DNA from 3 places in the Streptomyces sp. NPDC012508 genome. Region 3 is predicted to be linked to each of the others. Evidence: riboswitches for the same ligand, from Rfam matches in the RefSeq annotation. Region 3 holds a riboswitch; each other region holds the start of a gene.

Region 1 (5,047 bases), on a different contig from region 3:
TCGCCCGTATCTACGGTACGACGGTCTCCGAGCTCCTGGGCGAGGTTCCGCCCGAGCGCGATCCCATCGTCCGGGCGAGCCGGTCCGAGCCCGTCGAGGCCGACGGCTGGACCTACCGCCAGGCCGGCGGACCCGGCCGCGCCCTGCAGGCGCTCCGCGTCCACGTCCCGTACGCCACCCGGGCCGACATCGTGCGCGTCCACCCCGGCGAGGAGTGGCTGCACGTCCTCGACGGGCAGGTGCGCCTCGCGCTGGGCGACGCCGTGCACATCCTGGATCCCGGGGACAGCGCGCACTTCGACTCGCTCACCCCGCACCGCATCGGCGCCGTCGGCCGCGGCGGGGCCGAGCTGCTCTTCGTCCACACGCTCATGCAGAGCCCCGCCGCCGAGCTGTGCCTCGGCGACGGAGCCCCGCATCTCCGCTGACCCCTTCGAAAGAGGCCGATATGTCCGAGAAGTCTGCGCCGGTCACCGGCGAGGAGCGCGAGGCCGGCAAGTTCCCCAAGGGGCTGGTGCTCCGGCTCTTCGCCTATCTGGTGGCCGGGCACCTCTTCGCCGGCTTCCTCTACCTGCTCTTCATGCTCGGCGGGCAGAACCAGTAGCGGACGGGGGAGGGGTCACGCCTCGACGAGACGCTCGCGCAGCCGCGCCCGCGTTTCCGGGGTGAGCTTCAGGCCGTCCGTGAGGTAGCGCTCGACCGTCCCCCACGTCTGCTCCATCGTCTCGAACGCGGTACGCAGGTACGTGATCCGCGCGTCGAAGAGCGGGCTGAGCAGCTCCATCACCTCGGGCGCCATGGCCTCCGCGGAGGTGGAGCTGCGCCGCACCTTGTAGCGGCGGTGCGGGTCGTTCGACTTCACGTAGTCGGCCTCGATCGCCTCCCGCTCCACGCCCACCGCGAGCAGCGAGATGGCGATGGACAGACCCGCGCGGTCCTTGCCGGCCGCGCAGTGCATGAGCGCGGGGACGCTGTCCTCGGCCAGTGCGTGCAGGACGCGGCTGTGCTCCGCCGTCCGCTCGATGATGATCTGCCGGTACGAATCGGACATTCGGGCCGCCGCCTTGCCGTCACCCAGGATGCCGCGGAGCTGTTCCAGCTCGCCGGTACTGACCAGCTTCCAGAACTCCTTGCCGTCGGCCGGGTCGTTGAGCGGTATGTTCACATTTCGTACGCCGGGAAGTTCGACGTCCGGTCCCTCGATCTTGACATCGGCCGCATTGCGGAAGTCGAAGACCGTGTGGAGCCCGAGGGTGGAGAGGAACGCCGCGTCCTCCTCGGTGGCGTGCGCCAGGTGGCCGCTGCGGAAGAGACGGCCGAATCGCACCGAACCGCCGTCCACGGTCGGCAGTCCGCCCACGTCCCGGAAGTTGCGTACCCCGGTGAGCTCGGGTTCGGTCGACGAGACCTGCGGCAGCTGCTGCGTCACGAGTGCTCCTGAAGGTTGGCGGTCGGGATCGACTGCTGATCGATTCCTGGGCCAATCATCCCGGGTCGGGGAGCCGCCGCACACCCCCGGGGTATGGGAATGGGTGTTCTGTCCGAATTGGGCCCTAAGGCATAACGCGCCCTGGTTGCAGGGGAGATGGGATTCGGCGCGTGAGCAGCGTCATAGAGGTGACGGACCGTGCCTGATCGTCTTGTGCAATCCCCGTGCCGGAAAAGGAAATCGAAGATCCGCCATCCACGGAGGGTGACCGGAATTCGGCGCGGATATCCCGCCCCTGATTGCGAATGAAAAGCAGCGGCTTGTTCGCCCCGATCCGCTGGTCTAGCGTCACGCTCAATCCGGTCGGACCCGCCGAATCCTGCCACCGTCCGGTATCCGCACCCACCCACGTACGGCAGGAGCGGGGGACCCAGGTAGTACGCCGATCCGGTCGTTCCGGACGGCTCGGGGTGAAGCCGCGTGATACGCGGCCGGACATCTCCAGTTCGAACCCGACAGCTCACCTCGCAGGCGACGGAGAGGAATTCGCCATGCCCGCAAAGGGTAAGCACCGCCGTCCCAAGGTCAACCCGCTCACGCGTGGATTCGTCGCCGCCGGTACGGGTGGCGCCGTCGTCGCCCTGCCCCTGTTCGGCGCGACCGGAGCCCACGCAGCCGACCAGGCCGCGCCGTCCGTGACGTCCCAGCAGGCCGTCGCCGCCGTCGCCGCCGCGACCCCCGCCAAGGCCCCGGCCGCGGAGAAGGCCGCCAAGCCGAAGACGTACTCCGTCGTCCGTGGCGACTACCTGTCGAAGATCGCCGCCGAGCACCACCTCGCGGGTGGCTGGAAGAAGCTCTACGCGGACAACCGCCAGGTCGTCGGCGAGGACCCGTCGCTGATCCTGCCCGGCATGAAGCTCACCCTCGGCGCCAAGTCGACCGCCAAGGCCGCTCCGAAGGCAGCACCCAAGGCCGCTCCGAAGGCTGCTCCCAAGGCGGCTCCCAAGGCCGAGAAGCCCTCCTCCGACGAGCGCGCCTCGCGCTCCGCCGAGCGTGACACCGCCGGCACCGCCCCCGCGACGTCCGCCCCCGCGCAGGCCTCCTCCGGCTGGGTCTCCCCGGTCAGCGGCGGCATCTCCACCCCGTACCGGGCCTCCGGCGCCATGTGGTCCTCCGGCTACCACACCGGTGTCGACTTCATCGCCTCCTCCGGCACCTCGGTCAAGGCCGTCGGCGCGGGCACCGTCTACTCCGCGGGCAACAGCGGCTCGTACGGCAACGAGGTCGTCATCCAGCACGCCGACGGCACGTTCTCGCAGTACGCCCACCTCTCCTCCCTGGGCGTCTCCGCCGGCCAGACCGTCACCGGCGGCCAGGAGATCGGTCTCTCGGGCTCCACCGGCAACTCCACCGGTCCGCACCTGCACTTCGAGATCCGCACCGGCCCGAGCTACGGCTCGGACATCGACCCGCTGGCCTACCTGCGCTCGCACGGCGTCAGCATCTGACACGCCTGATCTGACGCACCGGCAGCACCCGCAGAGGCCCGGCACTTCCGAGTGCCGGGCCCTCGCGCGTATTCCGGCTTGGTGCAATCTTGACCGGTGGCGTATCTCACCCGGCGTCAACCCCTCCTTACGGTCGCGTAGGTCACATCCATAAGGGAAAGATGTGCTCCCGTGGCAGACGATTCGAGATCAAGAGACACGCACGTATTCGGGTCGTACGCGGCGATCGGGGACAGCTTCACCGAGGGCGTGGGAGATCCCGGGCCCGACGGGAGGTACGTGGGCTGGGCGGACCGCTTCGCGGTGCTGCTCGCCGACCGAGTGCCGGAGCACGACGCTTTCCGTTACGCCAACCTGGCCGTACGCGGCCGCCTCCTGGACCAGATCGTGGAGGAGCAGGTCCCCAGGGCCAAGGAACTCGCCCCCGACCTCGTGACCTTCTGCGCGGGGGGAAACGACATCATCCGCCCCGGTAGCGACCCCGACGACGTCGCCGAGCGCTTCGAGCGCGCCGTCGCCGACCTGACGTCGGCCGTCGGCACGGTGATGGTGACGACCGGCTTCGACACCCGCGACGTCCCCGTCCTCCGGCATCTGCGCGGAAAGATCGCCACGTACACGGCCCATGTCCGGTCCATCGCCGACCGCTACGACTGCCCGGTCCTCGACCTGTGGTCGCTCAAGTCGGTGCAGGACAGGCGGGCCTGGGACGACGACCGGCTGCACCTCTCGCCCGAGGGCCACACCAGGGTCGCGCTGCGCGCCGCCCAGGTCCTCGGCATGGACGTACCGGCCGACCCGGACCAGCCCTGGCCCCCGCTCCCGCCGCGCGGCACGCTCGAGGTGCGCCGCGACGACATCAACTGGGCCAGGGAGTACCTCGTGCCGTGGATCGGCCGGCGGCTGCGCGGCGAGAGCTCCGGCGACCACGTGGCGGCCAAGCGCCCCGACCTCATGCCGCTCGGCGACCTCATGCCCCTCTGAGCACGACCGGGGCCGGGATCCGCTCCAGGACACCGCCCGCGAACACGTCGTACAGCGGCAGCGTCTCCAGATGGACGTAGCCGATGTGACAGTCGCAGACCGAGAGCGGGCAGGAGCGCGGGCGCAGCGCGGCACGGTACGAACCGTCGTACAGATTGCCCAGCTCGGCCTTCACGAAGTGACAGCGGCGCACGGTCCCGTCACCGTCCACCGAGATCACCGACTCACCGGTCCGGCAGGGGAGACCGGCTGAGGGGTGCGGACGGCGGCTGTACGGGAAGAGGGGGTCGAGGGCCGTCCAGCCCTCGGCCTCGTCGTCGGTGTACGTATGCCCCTCCGCCGCGTTCACCCAGAGGTAGACCTCGGGCGGGAGATCGTCCCGCAGCCGTCCGGCGTGCTCCCGGTGCTCGGGCAGGCCGACGATCCCGACGCTGAATCGCGTGCCCCGCGTGGTCAGCTCGCGGCACTTGGCGAGAAAGCGCTCGTACGGCGTCTGCCCGGGGTGGTAGGTGCACCAGAGCGCGAGGGTCCCCGGGTCGGCCTCGGCCAGCCACTCCGTACGGCAGCTCAGATTGGTCTGGATCGCCACCCGCTCGATGTGCGGAAGGCGGGACAGCTCGACGAGCGTACGCCGGTACCAGGACCGGACCAGTCCCTCGCCCCACGGGGTGAAGAGAATCCTCAGCCGGTCGCCGGTCTGCGCCGCCGCCCAGGAGGAGAACCGCTCCAGCGCCGCCCGGTCGGCGCGCAGCTGATCGCGGCTGTCGCGACGCTTGGCGAAGGGGCAGTACGGACAGTCGTAGTCGCAGGAGGAGAGCGGGCCCCGGTAGAGGATCGTCAGGTCCATGCCGTCACCCCGCTACTTCGGCTCGTAGGCGGCCATCGCCGCCCGCACGCCCGGCGAGAAGAGGGCGGGTCCGAGGGCGTCCGAGTGGGCCAGGCCCTCGGGGGAGAGCCGCAGCAGACCGCTGCCGGCCGTCGGATCCAGCCAGCCGAGCGCCTCGAACCGGCGCAGCTCGGCCGGGAAGTCGGCGAACGGCGAGGTGCCGAAGCGCTCCACGTACCCGGCCGTGGCCATGCCCCGGGCCTGGAGGAGGGACTGGAGCAGATGGCGGCGGCGCGCCTC
Region 2 (5,047 bases), on a different contig from region 3:
CCCCGGGCGGTACTTGCCCGTGAGGAAGCCGGACGCCAGCGCGAAGTACGGGACGGCCGCGAGCCCGGCCCGCTCGGTGGTGGCCATCAGCTCGCCCTCGTACGTGTCGCGTGAGAGCAGGTTGTAGTGCGGCTGCAGGGCGACGTAGCGGGCGAGCCCCTCGGTCTCGGCGAAGTCGAGGGAGGCCTGGAGCCGCTCGGGCGCGATGTTGGAGGCGGCGACGGCCCGCACCTTGCCGTCCTTCACCAGCTGGTCCAGCGCGGTGACGATCTCCTCGACCGGGACGGAGGTGTCGTCGAAGTGCGTGTAGTACAGGTCGATGTAGTCCGTGCCGAGCCGGCGCAGCGACTCCTCCGCCGCGGCCTTGATGGTGGTCGCGGAGAGGCCCTTGTACCGGGGGTGGGCGCCGCCCTTGGTGGCGAGGACGATGTCGGAGCGGTTGCCGCGGGTGGCCAGCCACTTGCCGATGAGCGTCTCGGACTCGCCGCCCTGGTTGCCCTCGGCCCAGTGGGAGTACATGTCGGCGGTGTCGATGAAGTTGCCGCCCGCGGCGGTGTAGGCGTCGAGGACGGCGAGGGACTGCGCCTGGTCGGCCGACCAGCCGAAGACGTTGCCGCCCAGCGCCAGGGGGAAGACGTGCAGGTCGGAGCTGCCCAGCGGGCGAAGAGAGGTCATGCGAAGCTCGAACACCCACGGCTGTACGGGTATTCCGGAAGCCCTGGCGTCGGGGGGACGCCGCCAGGACTGCCGAAGCCGTGGGAAGGAGCGCGGGGAGCCGGCGCGACGCGCGCGGGGAGCCGGCGCGTGTTCGCGCGCGGGGTCAGACGGAGATGCCCTTGCCCGCCAGCCAGGCCGCCGGGTCGACGCCCGCGCCGCCCGGGGTGTGGACCTCCAGGTGCAGGTGCGGCCCGGTCACGTTGCCGGTCGCGCCCACGCGGCCGATGGTGTCACCGGTGCCCACGGACTGGCCGACGCTCGCCGTCATCGAGGACAGGTGCGCGTACCAGACCTCCGTGCCGTCCTCCAGCTCCAGGACGATCCGGTAGCCGTACGAGCCGGACCAGCCCGCTGACGTGATCGTGCCGCCGTGCACCGCCTTGACCGGGGTGCCGGTGGGCGCCGCGAAGTCGAGGCCGGTGTGCTGGCCGGAGGACCACATGGAGCCGGACTGGCCGTACGTGGAGGTGAGGGTGTACGAGGACGTGGGCAGCGAGTAGCTCGCGGCGAGCTTCGCGAGGCGCTCCGCCTCGGCCTTCGCCGCGGCGGCCTCCTCGGCCTTCCGCTTCTCCTCGGCCGCCGCCTTCTCCGCCGCGTCCGCCTTCGCCGCCGCCTCGGCCGCGGCCTTCTCGGCCGCCGCCTTCTCCGCCGCGGCCTTCTTGTCGGCGTCGGCGGAGGCCTGCTGCTGCTCGGCCTGCTGCATGATGCGGGCGCGCAGCGCCTCGCCGGCGTCCGCCGTCGAGGCGGCCGGGGAGCCTTCGGCCCTGTCGGTGCTGTCGGCCGGGAGCGCCAGGGTGGCCGTGAGCGGCTGCGGGTTGTTGCTCCCGGAGCCCGTACCGTCCGTGCCGTCCTCGCCGGAGATCAGGTCGCCGACGCCGGGCAGCTCGGAGGCGTCCGGCAGGTTCAGATCGGGGAGGGATATCGAGACGGGCGGCTTGTCCTTGGCGGTCGCCATGCCGCCCGCGCCGACGGCCGCGATGACGCCGACACCGAGGACGGTGGAGGAGCGGGCGAACGCGGAGCGCTGCTTCACGACACGGTGACGGCCGCCCGAACGGGCCTGCTGGCGAAGGGAGTCCTCGGTGGGGTTCCACTCCCCCCACGTCGTCGCGTCGTCGTCCGTCCCGGCGGCGCCCGGGGCGCCGAACGCGTTGAACCCGTCAGAAAGACCCTCGGGAGCAGGGGTGTTGGACGCCACGGAGGCGTACTCCTTTCCTTCCTTCTCGCCTACCGGGTTAGCTGACGGGTTCGGAGCAGGAAGGTCTCCTACGGGCGGTGTCGCACGGGTGCGACGGTGCCCGATTCACCCCAAGTGGTGGTTCCCCGGTTCCCTTTCGAGATTCGGCGCGTGCGCGCGGTGCCGTCTCTTACGACGGCTGGGACGACCGCGCTGCGTTATCGAACGTTAATAGACACGAGGGCCGGATTCCAAGCTGTTCTGCTTGATCATTCCCGAGATTGAACTGGTACAGCCCGATTTGATCCCGCTTCAGTCCAGACCTTTACTGCCGCCCCGAAACTGACGGTTCGTCAATTGTTATCGCAGCGGTACCTCTCCACTACGGATGGTCACGGCACCACGGGCATCGTCCTGCGCCGCTCCGGCTGCCCGGCCGCAGGCCGGCTCACCGCGAGCAGTGCCATGTCGTCCGTGGAGCCTCCGCCCGTGTACCGGCGGACGTCGTCGACCAGCGCGTCGAGCAGTTCCTCGGGTCCCGGGAAGATCCGCCCGGCGAGCCGCTCGGCCGGATCGTAGAAGGCCCCCGAGGCGTCGCGCGCCTCGGAGAGCCCGTCGGTGTAGAGGAGCAGCGTGGCCCCCGGCGGGTACGGGACCTCGTCGGCCCGGTCCGGCCAGGCGGCAAGCTCGCCCATGCCGAGCGGCAGGGCGGGCTCGGTCGGTTCGAGGTGGGCGAGGCCTCCGTCCGCGTACAGCAGCAGCGGCTCGGGGTGGCCGCGGTTCACCACCCGTACGTGCCCGTCCCCGCGCGGGATCTCGGCCAGGACGGCGGTGGTGAACCCCTCGAAGGCGTCGAGGCTGGAGCGGCGCGTACCCTCCCGGGCCAGGGCCCGCTCCAGGCGCTGTGCGACGCCCTCGAGGGAGGCCTCCTGCTCGGCCGCCTCCCGGAAGGCGCCGATCACGATGGCGACCGCCTCCACCGCGTCGAGCCCCTTGCCCCGGACGTCACCGACCACGAGCCGTACCCCGTACGGCGTGTCCTGGACGGCGAACAGGTCGCCGCCGATGAACGCGTCCGCCTGCGCGGCCTCGTAGCGGGCGGCGACATGGAGCCCGCCGATCCGCTCGGCGGGCGTCGGCAGGACGGCCTTCTGCGCGGTCTCCGCGATCACCCGCGCCGAGGCGAGCCGCTCCCCGCTGCGCACTACGACCCGGTTGACCAGCAGGGCGAGGGCGGAGACCGTGATGACGGTCAACGTCTCCGTGAGGGACGGGACTTCGGTGGCGGTCCCGTTGTAGAGGTGCAGCCCGACGCCGGCGAGGATCGCGGCGATGCCCGTGAGCAGCGTCGTCAGCATCGAGAAGAACGGGGCGGCGAGGAGCGGCGCGGCCGAGAACATCGGAGCGGCCGTGTACGCGGGCGGGGTGGAGAGGTCGAAGACGACCCCGCCGAGGATCACCAGCGGGGGCAGGGCGCGGAGGAACCGGCGGGTCCGCTCGGCACGCGCCCGGGGGGTCCCGTTCCCGTTCCCGTTTCCCTGCCCGTTCCCCTTGCCGTTCCCGTTCCCCTTGCCGTTCCCGTGCCCCTTGCCGTTCCCGTGCCCCTTGCCGTTCCCGTGCCCCTTGCCGTTCCCGTTTCCCTTCCCGTTCCCGCTCCCCTGCCCCACCTGTGCTCTCCTGCCCGGTCCGTACACGGCGACGGACCGTACCGTGCCCACCCCAGGGTGCCGGGCGCCGCGCCGCGCGGCGACCTTCGCTCGGCCAAGTGGGTTACCTCGGCGGGGGCAGACGCCGGGGTCGGCCGCTCAAAGGTTGCGCTCCGCGTAGACGGTCATCGCGTCCCGTACGAGGAGAACGGTGCCCTCGCCGTGCTGGTCGTAGTTCCGGCCGAAGCGCGGGTCGTCGACGTACATCCGGCCGAGGCCGATCACGTACTCCTTCGTCGGCGTCGTGGTGGTCGACAGCCATGCGACGTGGCGCCGCGCGATCGCCTGGACCTCGTCGCTGTCGGCGGCGAGGCCGTCCCGTGCCGCCTGCCCGAAGTCACGGGCGATGCCGGCCTGCTCGTCCATGAACGCCTGCTTCTCCTCGGCGCCGAGCGAGCGCCACCAGCGGTCGCCCTTCTCGTACGCCTCGCGGCCCCAGCGCTCGGTGACCTCCTCCTCGTACTGCGTGTGATCGAACCCGTCGAACACTTCTTCCGCCATGAGTTCTTCTCCGTTCTCCGTCTTGTGGAGAGTGGTCCGCACCGCCTCGATCTGCCGCCCGATCCGCTCCCGCTCCCGTTCGAGGAGCAGCAGATGGGTGCGCAGAGCGGCGGGCGTGTCCCGCTGACCCTCCAGGACCTCGGCGATGGCGGGCAGGGAGAGCCCGAGCTCGCGCAGCAGCAGGATGCGCTGCAGCCGCACGAGCGCCGCCTGGTCGTAGTACCGGTAACCGTTGGCGCCGATCCGGCTCGGCTCCAGCAGTCCGCGCTCTCCGTAGTGCCGGAGAGTGCGGCTGGTGGTGCCGGCCTTCTTGGCGATCTCCTGGATCGACCACTCCATGAGGAAAACGCTAAATCTTGACGTTGCGTAAAGGTCAAGCCCGATCGTCCGGACCCCGGACACGACGAAGGCCCGGATCCAGTGACTGGATCCGGGCCTTCGTTGCTACTGAGTAGCGGGGACAGGATTTGAACCTGCGACCTCTGGGTTATGAGCCCAGCGAGCTACCGAGCTGCTCCACCCCGCGTCGGTGAATATGACCTTACGGCATGGTGAGCCGATCCCCTAATCCGTTTCCCGCAGCGGTCTCAGCAGCCGCAGTCCCCGGCGTCGACCGGGGCGGTGAGCGGGTCCGCCTCCTTCCTCCCGGGGCCCTCCCACGTCTCGTACGGGAAGCCCTCGCGGACCCAGTACTCGAAGCCCCCGAGCATCTCCTTCACCTGGTAGCCCAGCTGCGCCAGGGCGAGCGCGGCGCGCGTCGCGCCGTTGCAGCCGGGGCCCCAGCAGTACGTGACCACGGGCACGGCCTTGTCGAGCAGCTGCTCGGCCTGCTCGGCGATGAGCGCGGTCGGCAGGTGGACCGCGCCGGGGACATGGCCCTGGTCCCAGGACGCGGTGGAGCGGGAGTCCAGGACCACGAAGCCGGGGTCGCCGTCGGCGGCGAGGG
Region 3 (5,047 bases):
ATTGCGGGCGACGCATTGCGGGCAGCACTTTGCGCACCGAAAATTTCCGGGCGCCATCCCCTGTACGAAGGGACAGGCCCGCGAAATTCCCACCCTTTGTATACGGCCCGCTCGTTAATTCCGGACGCTCGCGGTGTTGACGACATGTTGCGAAACCCTCACACGCCCGCGCTCCGGGCGTTTCAGCCGGTGCAGCGCCAGGGACCGTTCGGCGTGCGACGCCGTCAGCGCACGAGCCCGTTCGGCGTCGCCGCGCGCCACCGCGTCCACGATCGCGCCGTGCTCGGCCCATGCCTCGACGGGCTGGGCGGGGATCTCGACCGCGTACATCCAGGCGATCTTGTGCCGGAGCTGGGTGAGCAGGGCGGTGAGCGCCGGGCTGCCCGAGGCCTGGGCCAGCGTCTCGTGGAACCAGCCGCCGAGCGAGCGCAGGTCTTCCGCCTGCCCCCGCCTGGCCCGCTCCTGCCCCAGCCTGACCAGGCCCCGCAGCACCTTGAGGTGCGCCTCCGTGCGGCGCTGCGCGGCGCGCGCGGCACCGAGCGGTTCGAGCAGGGACCGTACGTCCAGCAGGTCGGCCGCCTCCTGCTCGCTGGGCTCCGCGACGTGGGCGCCCGCGTGCCGGCGGGTGATCACGAAGCCCTCGGACTCCAGGGTGCGCAGCGCCTCGCGGACGGGGACGCGGGAGACTCCGTAACGGCGGGCCAACTGCTCCTCGGTCAGCCGGCTGCCGCGCTCGAAGACCCCGAGGACGATGTCGTCCCGGATCGCCGTGCATACAGAGTGCGCGGGAATGCGCATGTTCGACCTCCGCCTTAATCCGCGCGAAACCGGTTCTCCCGGGACTCTATTGCAGCAGGGCATTGTTTCCGATGGCTCCCCCGGAACCATGGATATGTTTTTGGTCAGCGAAAAGCCCCGGCCTAGTACGAGCCGGGGCTTTTCTGACGCGCTGGGAAGACCGCGAACGGTCAGACGTTCACACCGCGGGCGCGGAGGTACGCGATCGGGTTGATGTCCGAGCCGTACTCGGCGGTGGTGCGGGCCTCGAAGTGGAGGTGCGGGCCGGTGGAGTTGCCGGTCGAGCCCGAGATGCCTATCTGCTGGCCCGGGGTGACGGACTGGCCGACCCCGACACTGATGGCCGAGAGGTGACCGTACTGGGTGTACGTGCCGTCGTTCATCCGGATGACGACGTTGTTGCCGTACGCGCCGCCCCAGCCGGCCTCGACGACGGTGCCGGAGCCGACGGAGACGACCTTGCTGCCGGAGGCGGCGTGGAAGTCGATGCCGGAGTGACTGCCGGAGGACCAGAGCGAGCCGCCGGTCTTGTAACCGGTGCTGACGTACGAGCCGGCCACGGGGAGCTGGAAGGAGTTCAGGCGCTTGCGCTCGGCCTCACGGGCGGCGCGCTCCTTGGCCTCGCGGATCTCCTTGGCGCGGGCCTCCGCCTTGCGCTTCGCTTCGGCCTTGGCACGGGCCTCCGCCTTGCGCTTCGCCTCGGCCTCGGCGGCCTCGCGCTCCTGGGCGGCGGCCTGGGCGTCGACGGTCTCGGCGAGGGAGTCGGCGGCGACGATCTGGGTCAGCCCGGTGTCCTCGACGGAGGGGGCCGCGTCCGTGTCGACGGCGAGTGCCGGGGAGGCGAGGGTTCCGATGACGCCGGTGGTGGCGAGGGTCGCGACGCCGGCGATGCCGGCGCTGCGGCGCGCCAGACGGCTCGGACCACGATGCTTCCCGGTGGCACGGGTGAACGCCATGTAGGGGCTGTTCCTTTCCTTCCTTCTCGCCTACCGGGTTAGCTGACGGGTTCGGAGCAGGAAGGTCTCCTACGGGCCCCTCCGCACGGGTGCGAAGGCGTCCGATTCACCCCAGGGACTTCGTGTGGGTCCCCGGCTCCCCAGGCTCGCGCCTGACGGGGACTCGGCGATGACTGTCCGATGCCGCGGGTGCGGCGGGTGCAACTGGCGAACAGCCGGACTGACGCTAAGCGGACCATCTTTCAATCACCAAACAGACACGCCAGTTTGTAAGACATGCCACAGGCCATACACCCACCCTCTGCGGCAATACGGACAAAAAAGGAGGACCCCGACGTACTGTGACGTCGGGGTCCTCCGGTGCCGCCGACCGCGCCGGCGGTCCGGCTCAATCAGCCGGTGACGACGGTCACTTCGCCGATGCCGAGGGCGCGCACCGGCTCCTCGATCTCCGACGCGTCACCCACGAGCACGGTGACGAGACGGTCCACGGGGAAGGCGTTGACGACCGCGGCCGTCGCCTCCACCGTGCCGGTCTCGGCGAGGCGCGCGTACAACTGCGCCTGGAAATCGTCCGGAAGGTGCTGCTCGACCTGGTCGGCGAGGGTCCCGGCGACGGAGGCGGCGGTCTCGTACTTGAGCGGTGCCACGCCCACCAGGTTCTGCACGGCGACATCGCGCTCGGCGTCCGTCAGACCCTCCGCGGCGAGGGTGCGCAGCACCTTCCACAGGTCGTCAAGTGCCGGGCCGGTGTTGGGTGTGTCGACGGAGCCGCTGATGGCGAGCATCGAGGCGCCGTTGCCCTTGCCGTCGGAGCGCAGCACCTGGCCGAAGGCGCGGACGCCGTAGGTGTAGCCCTTCTCCTCGCGCAGGACGCGGTCCAGGCGGGAGGTGAGCGTGCCGCCGAGGCAGTACGTGCCGAGGACCTGGGCCGGCCAGACGCGGTCGTGCCGGTCCGCGCCGACACGGCCGATCAGCAGCTGCGTCTGGACGGCACCCGGGCGGTCGACGATGACCACACGGCCGGTGTCGTCGGCCGTGATCGGCGGAACCGGGCGGGACTCGGCGGAGTTCCCCGTCCAGGCGCCGAGCGTCTCGGCGAGCACCTTGTCCAGGTCGACGTCGGTCAGGTCGCCGACGACGACGGCCGTGGCCGTGGAGGGCCGGATGTGCGCCTCGAAGAACGCGCGGACGGCGGCGGCGTCGATCGCCTCCACCGTCTCCTCGGTGCCCTGGCGCGGCCGGGACATGCGCGAACCGGCCGGGAACAGCTCCTTGGAGAGCTGCTTGGCCGCCCGGCGGGCCGGGTTGGCCGTCTCGTGCGGGATCTCGTCGAGACGGTTGCGCACCAGTCGCTCGACCTCGGTCTCGAGGAACGCGGGCGCGATCAGGGCCTCGGAGAGCAGCCCGAGCGCCTTGGGCAGCCGCGAGACGGGGACCTCCAGGGAGACCCGTACACCCGGGTGGTCGGCGTGCGCGTCGAGCGTGGCGCCGCAGCGCTCCAGCTCGGCCGCGAACTCCTCGGCGCTGTGCTGGTCCGTGCCCTCGGAGAGCGCGCGGGCCATGATCGTGGCGACTCCGTCGAGGCCCGCGGGCTCGGCCTCCAGCGGGGCGTCGAAGAAGATCTCGACGGCGACGACCTGCTGGCCGGGGCGGTGGCAGCGCAGCACGGTCAGGCCGTTGTCCAGCGCTCCGCGGTCCGGGGCCGGGAAGGCCCAGGGCCTGGCGGTGCCCGGCTCCGGCTGCGGGTGGAACGTCATGCTCGTCAAAGACGCGGCAGCGTCGGTCACTGGTCCGCTCCCTCTTCCTCGTCGCTGTCGCTCTGCTCGGCGTCGTTCTGTTCGGTGCCGATCGGCTCGTAGACCAGCACCGCGCGGTTGTCCGGCCGCAGCTGGGCCTCGGCGACGGCACGCACCTCCTCGGCGGTGACGTCCAGGACCCGGTTGACGGCGGTCAGGGCGAGCTGCGGGTCGCCGAACAGGACCGCGTAGCGGCAGAGTTCGTCGGCGCGGCCCGCGACCGTGCCGAGCCGGTCCAGCCACTCCCGCTCCAACTGGGCCTGGGCGCGCTCCATCTCCTCGGGCGTCGGGCCCTCGGAGGCGAACCGGGCCAGCTCCTCGTCGACGGCGGCCTCGATCTCGGGCACCTCGACCCCGCCGGACGTCTTGACGTCCAGCCAGCCGAGCGAGGGCGCGCCGGCCAGGCGGAGCAGGCCGAAGCCGGCGGCCACGGCCGTACGGTCGCGGCGGACCAGCCGGTTGTGGAGCCGGGAGGACTCGCCGCCGCCGAGGACGGTCAGGGCGAGGTCGGCGGCGTCGCACTCGCGCGTGCCGTCGTGCGGGAGGCGGTAGGCGGCCATCAGCGCGCGGGCCGGGACCTCCTCCTCGACGACCTCGCGCAGCTGCTCGCCGATGGTGTCGGGGAGCGTGCCGTCGCGCGGCGGCAGCTTGCCGTCGTGGGACGGGATGGAGCCGAAGTACTTCTCGATCCAGGCCAGGGTCTGCGCCGGGTCGATGTCGCCGACGACCGAGAGCACCGCGTTGTTCGGCGCGTAGTACGTGCGGAAGAAGGCCCGCGCGTCCTCCAGCGTCGCCGCGTCCAGGTCGGCCATGGAGCCGATCGGCGTGTGGTGGTAGGGGTGACCCTCGGGGTAGGCCAGCGCGGTCAGCTTCTCGAAGGCCGTGCCGTAGGGCACGTTGTCGTACCGCTGGCGGCGCTCGTTCTTGACGACGTCGCGCTGGTTCTCCATGGACTCGTCGTCCAGGGCGGCGAGCAGCGAGCCCATGCGGTCCGCCTCCAGCCAGAGCGCGAGCTCCAGCTGGTGGGTGGGCATGGTCTCGAAGTAATTGGTGCGCTCGAAGCTCGTCGTGCCGTTGAGCGAACCGCCCGCGCCCTGCACCAGCTCGAAGTGGCCGTTGCCGTGGACCTGCTTCGAGCCCTGGAACATCAGGTGCTCGAAGAGGTGGGCCAGGCCGGTGCGACCCGCGACCTCGTGGCGGGAACCGACGTCGTACCAGAGGCACACCGCGGCGACCGGGGTCAGGTGGTCCTCGGAGAGCACCACGCGCAGGCCGTTGGCCAGCCGGTGCTCGGTCGCTGTCAGGCCGCCGGAGCCGGCCTCTGCCGTGGCCGTGTGACCCATGGGCATGTACGTCCCTTCGATCGCGATGTGGAAAAGTCCTGCCACCCTATGCAAGCGCACCGGCACCTGGCGAAGTTCCCGCAGGTTCCCGGCGTCCCTCTTCCGGGTCGCGCGGATGTCGCGTACGGCTGACGGCCGGCCCGGCCGACAG

Evidence for each region. A riboswitch is a leader RNA that binds a small molecule or an ion and turns the genes downstream of it on or off. The one in region 3 is predicted to bind cyclic di-AMP.
Region 1: another riboswitch for cyclic di-AMP. It lies ahead of ACFY8U_RS03530 (peptidoglycan DD-metalloendopeptidase family protein); the one in region 3 lies ahead of ACFY8U_RS27475 (M23 family metallopeptidase).
Region 2: another riboswitch for cyclic di-AMP. It lies ahead of ACFY8U_RS14315 (M23 family metallopeptidase); the one in region 3 lies ahead of ACFY8U_RS27475 (M23 family metallopeptidase).

The regions. Positions count from the first base shown of each region.
Region 1 covers NZ_JBIBEO010000001.1:829,204-834,250, reverse strand. The annotation lists gene ACFY8U_RS03545 (helix-turn-helix domain-containing protein) at 1-428, shown strand, start outside; gene ACFY8U_RS03540 (DUF6126 family protein) at 449-604, shown strand; gene ACFY8U_RS03535 (tyrosine-protein phosphatase) at 620-1,429, opposite strand; cyclic di-AMP (ydaO/yuaA leader) riboswitch at 1,790-1,976, shown strand; gene ACFY8U_RS03530 (peptidoglycan DD-metalloendopeptidase family protein) at 1,981-2,937, shown strand; gene ACFY8U_RS03525 (SGNH/GDSL hydrolase family protein) at 3,109-3,921, shown strand; gene ACFY8U_RS03520 (STM4011 family radical SAM protein) at 3,908-4,768, opposite strand; gene ACFY8U_RS03515 (STM4012 family radical SAM protein) at 4,781-5,047, opposite strand, start outside.
Region 2 covers NZ_JBIBEO010000004.1:20,620-25,666, forward strand. The annotation lists gene ACFY8U_RS14310 (aldo/keto reductase) at 1-675, opposite strand, end outside; gene ACFY8U_RS14315 (M23 family metallopeptidase) at 821-1,915, opposite strand; cyclic di-AMP (ydaO/yuaA leader) riboswitch at 1,927-2,074, opposite strand; gene ACFY8U_RS14320 (PP2C family protein-serine/threonine phosphatase) at 2,287-3,561, opposite strand; gene ACFY8U_RS14325 (MerR family transcriptional regulator) at 3,700-4,440, opposite strand; tRNA gene ACFY8U_RS14330 (tRNA-Met) at 4,554-4,627, opposite strand; gene ACFY8U_RS14335 (rhodanese-like domain-containing protein) at 4,689-5,047, opposite strand, start outside.
Region 3 covers NZ_JBIBEO010000008.1:362,490-367,536, forward strand. The annotation lists gene ACFY8U_RS27470 (GntR family transcriptional regulator) at 115-798, opposite strand; gene ACFY8U_RS27475 (M23 family metallopeptidase) at 969-1,754, opposite strand; cyclic di-AMP (ydaO/yuaA leader) riboswitch at 1,767-1,933, opposite strand; gene ACFY8U_RS27480 (M16 family metallopeptidase) at 2,147-3,514, opposite strand; gene ACFY8U_RS27485 (pitrilysin family protein) at 3,541-4,902, opposite strand.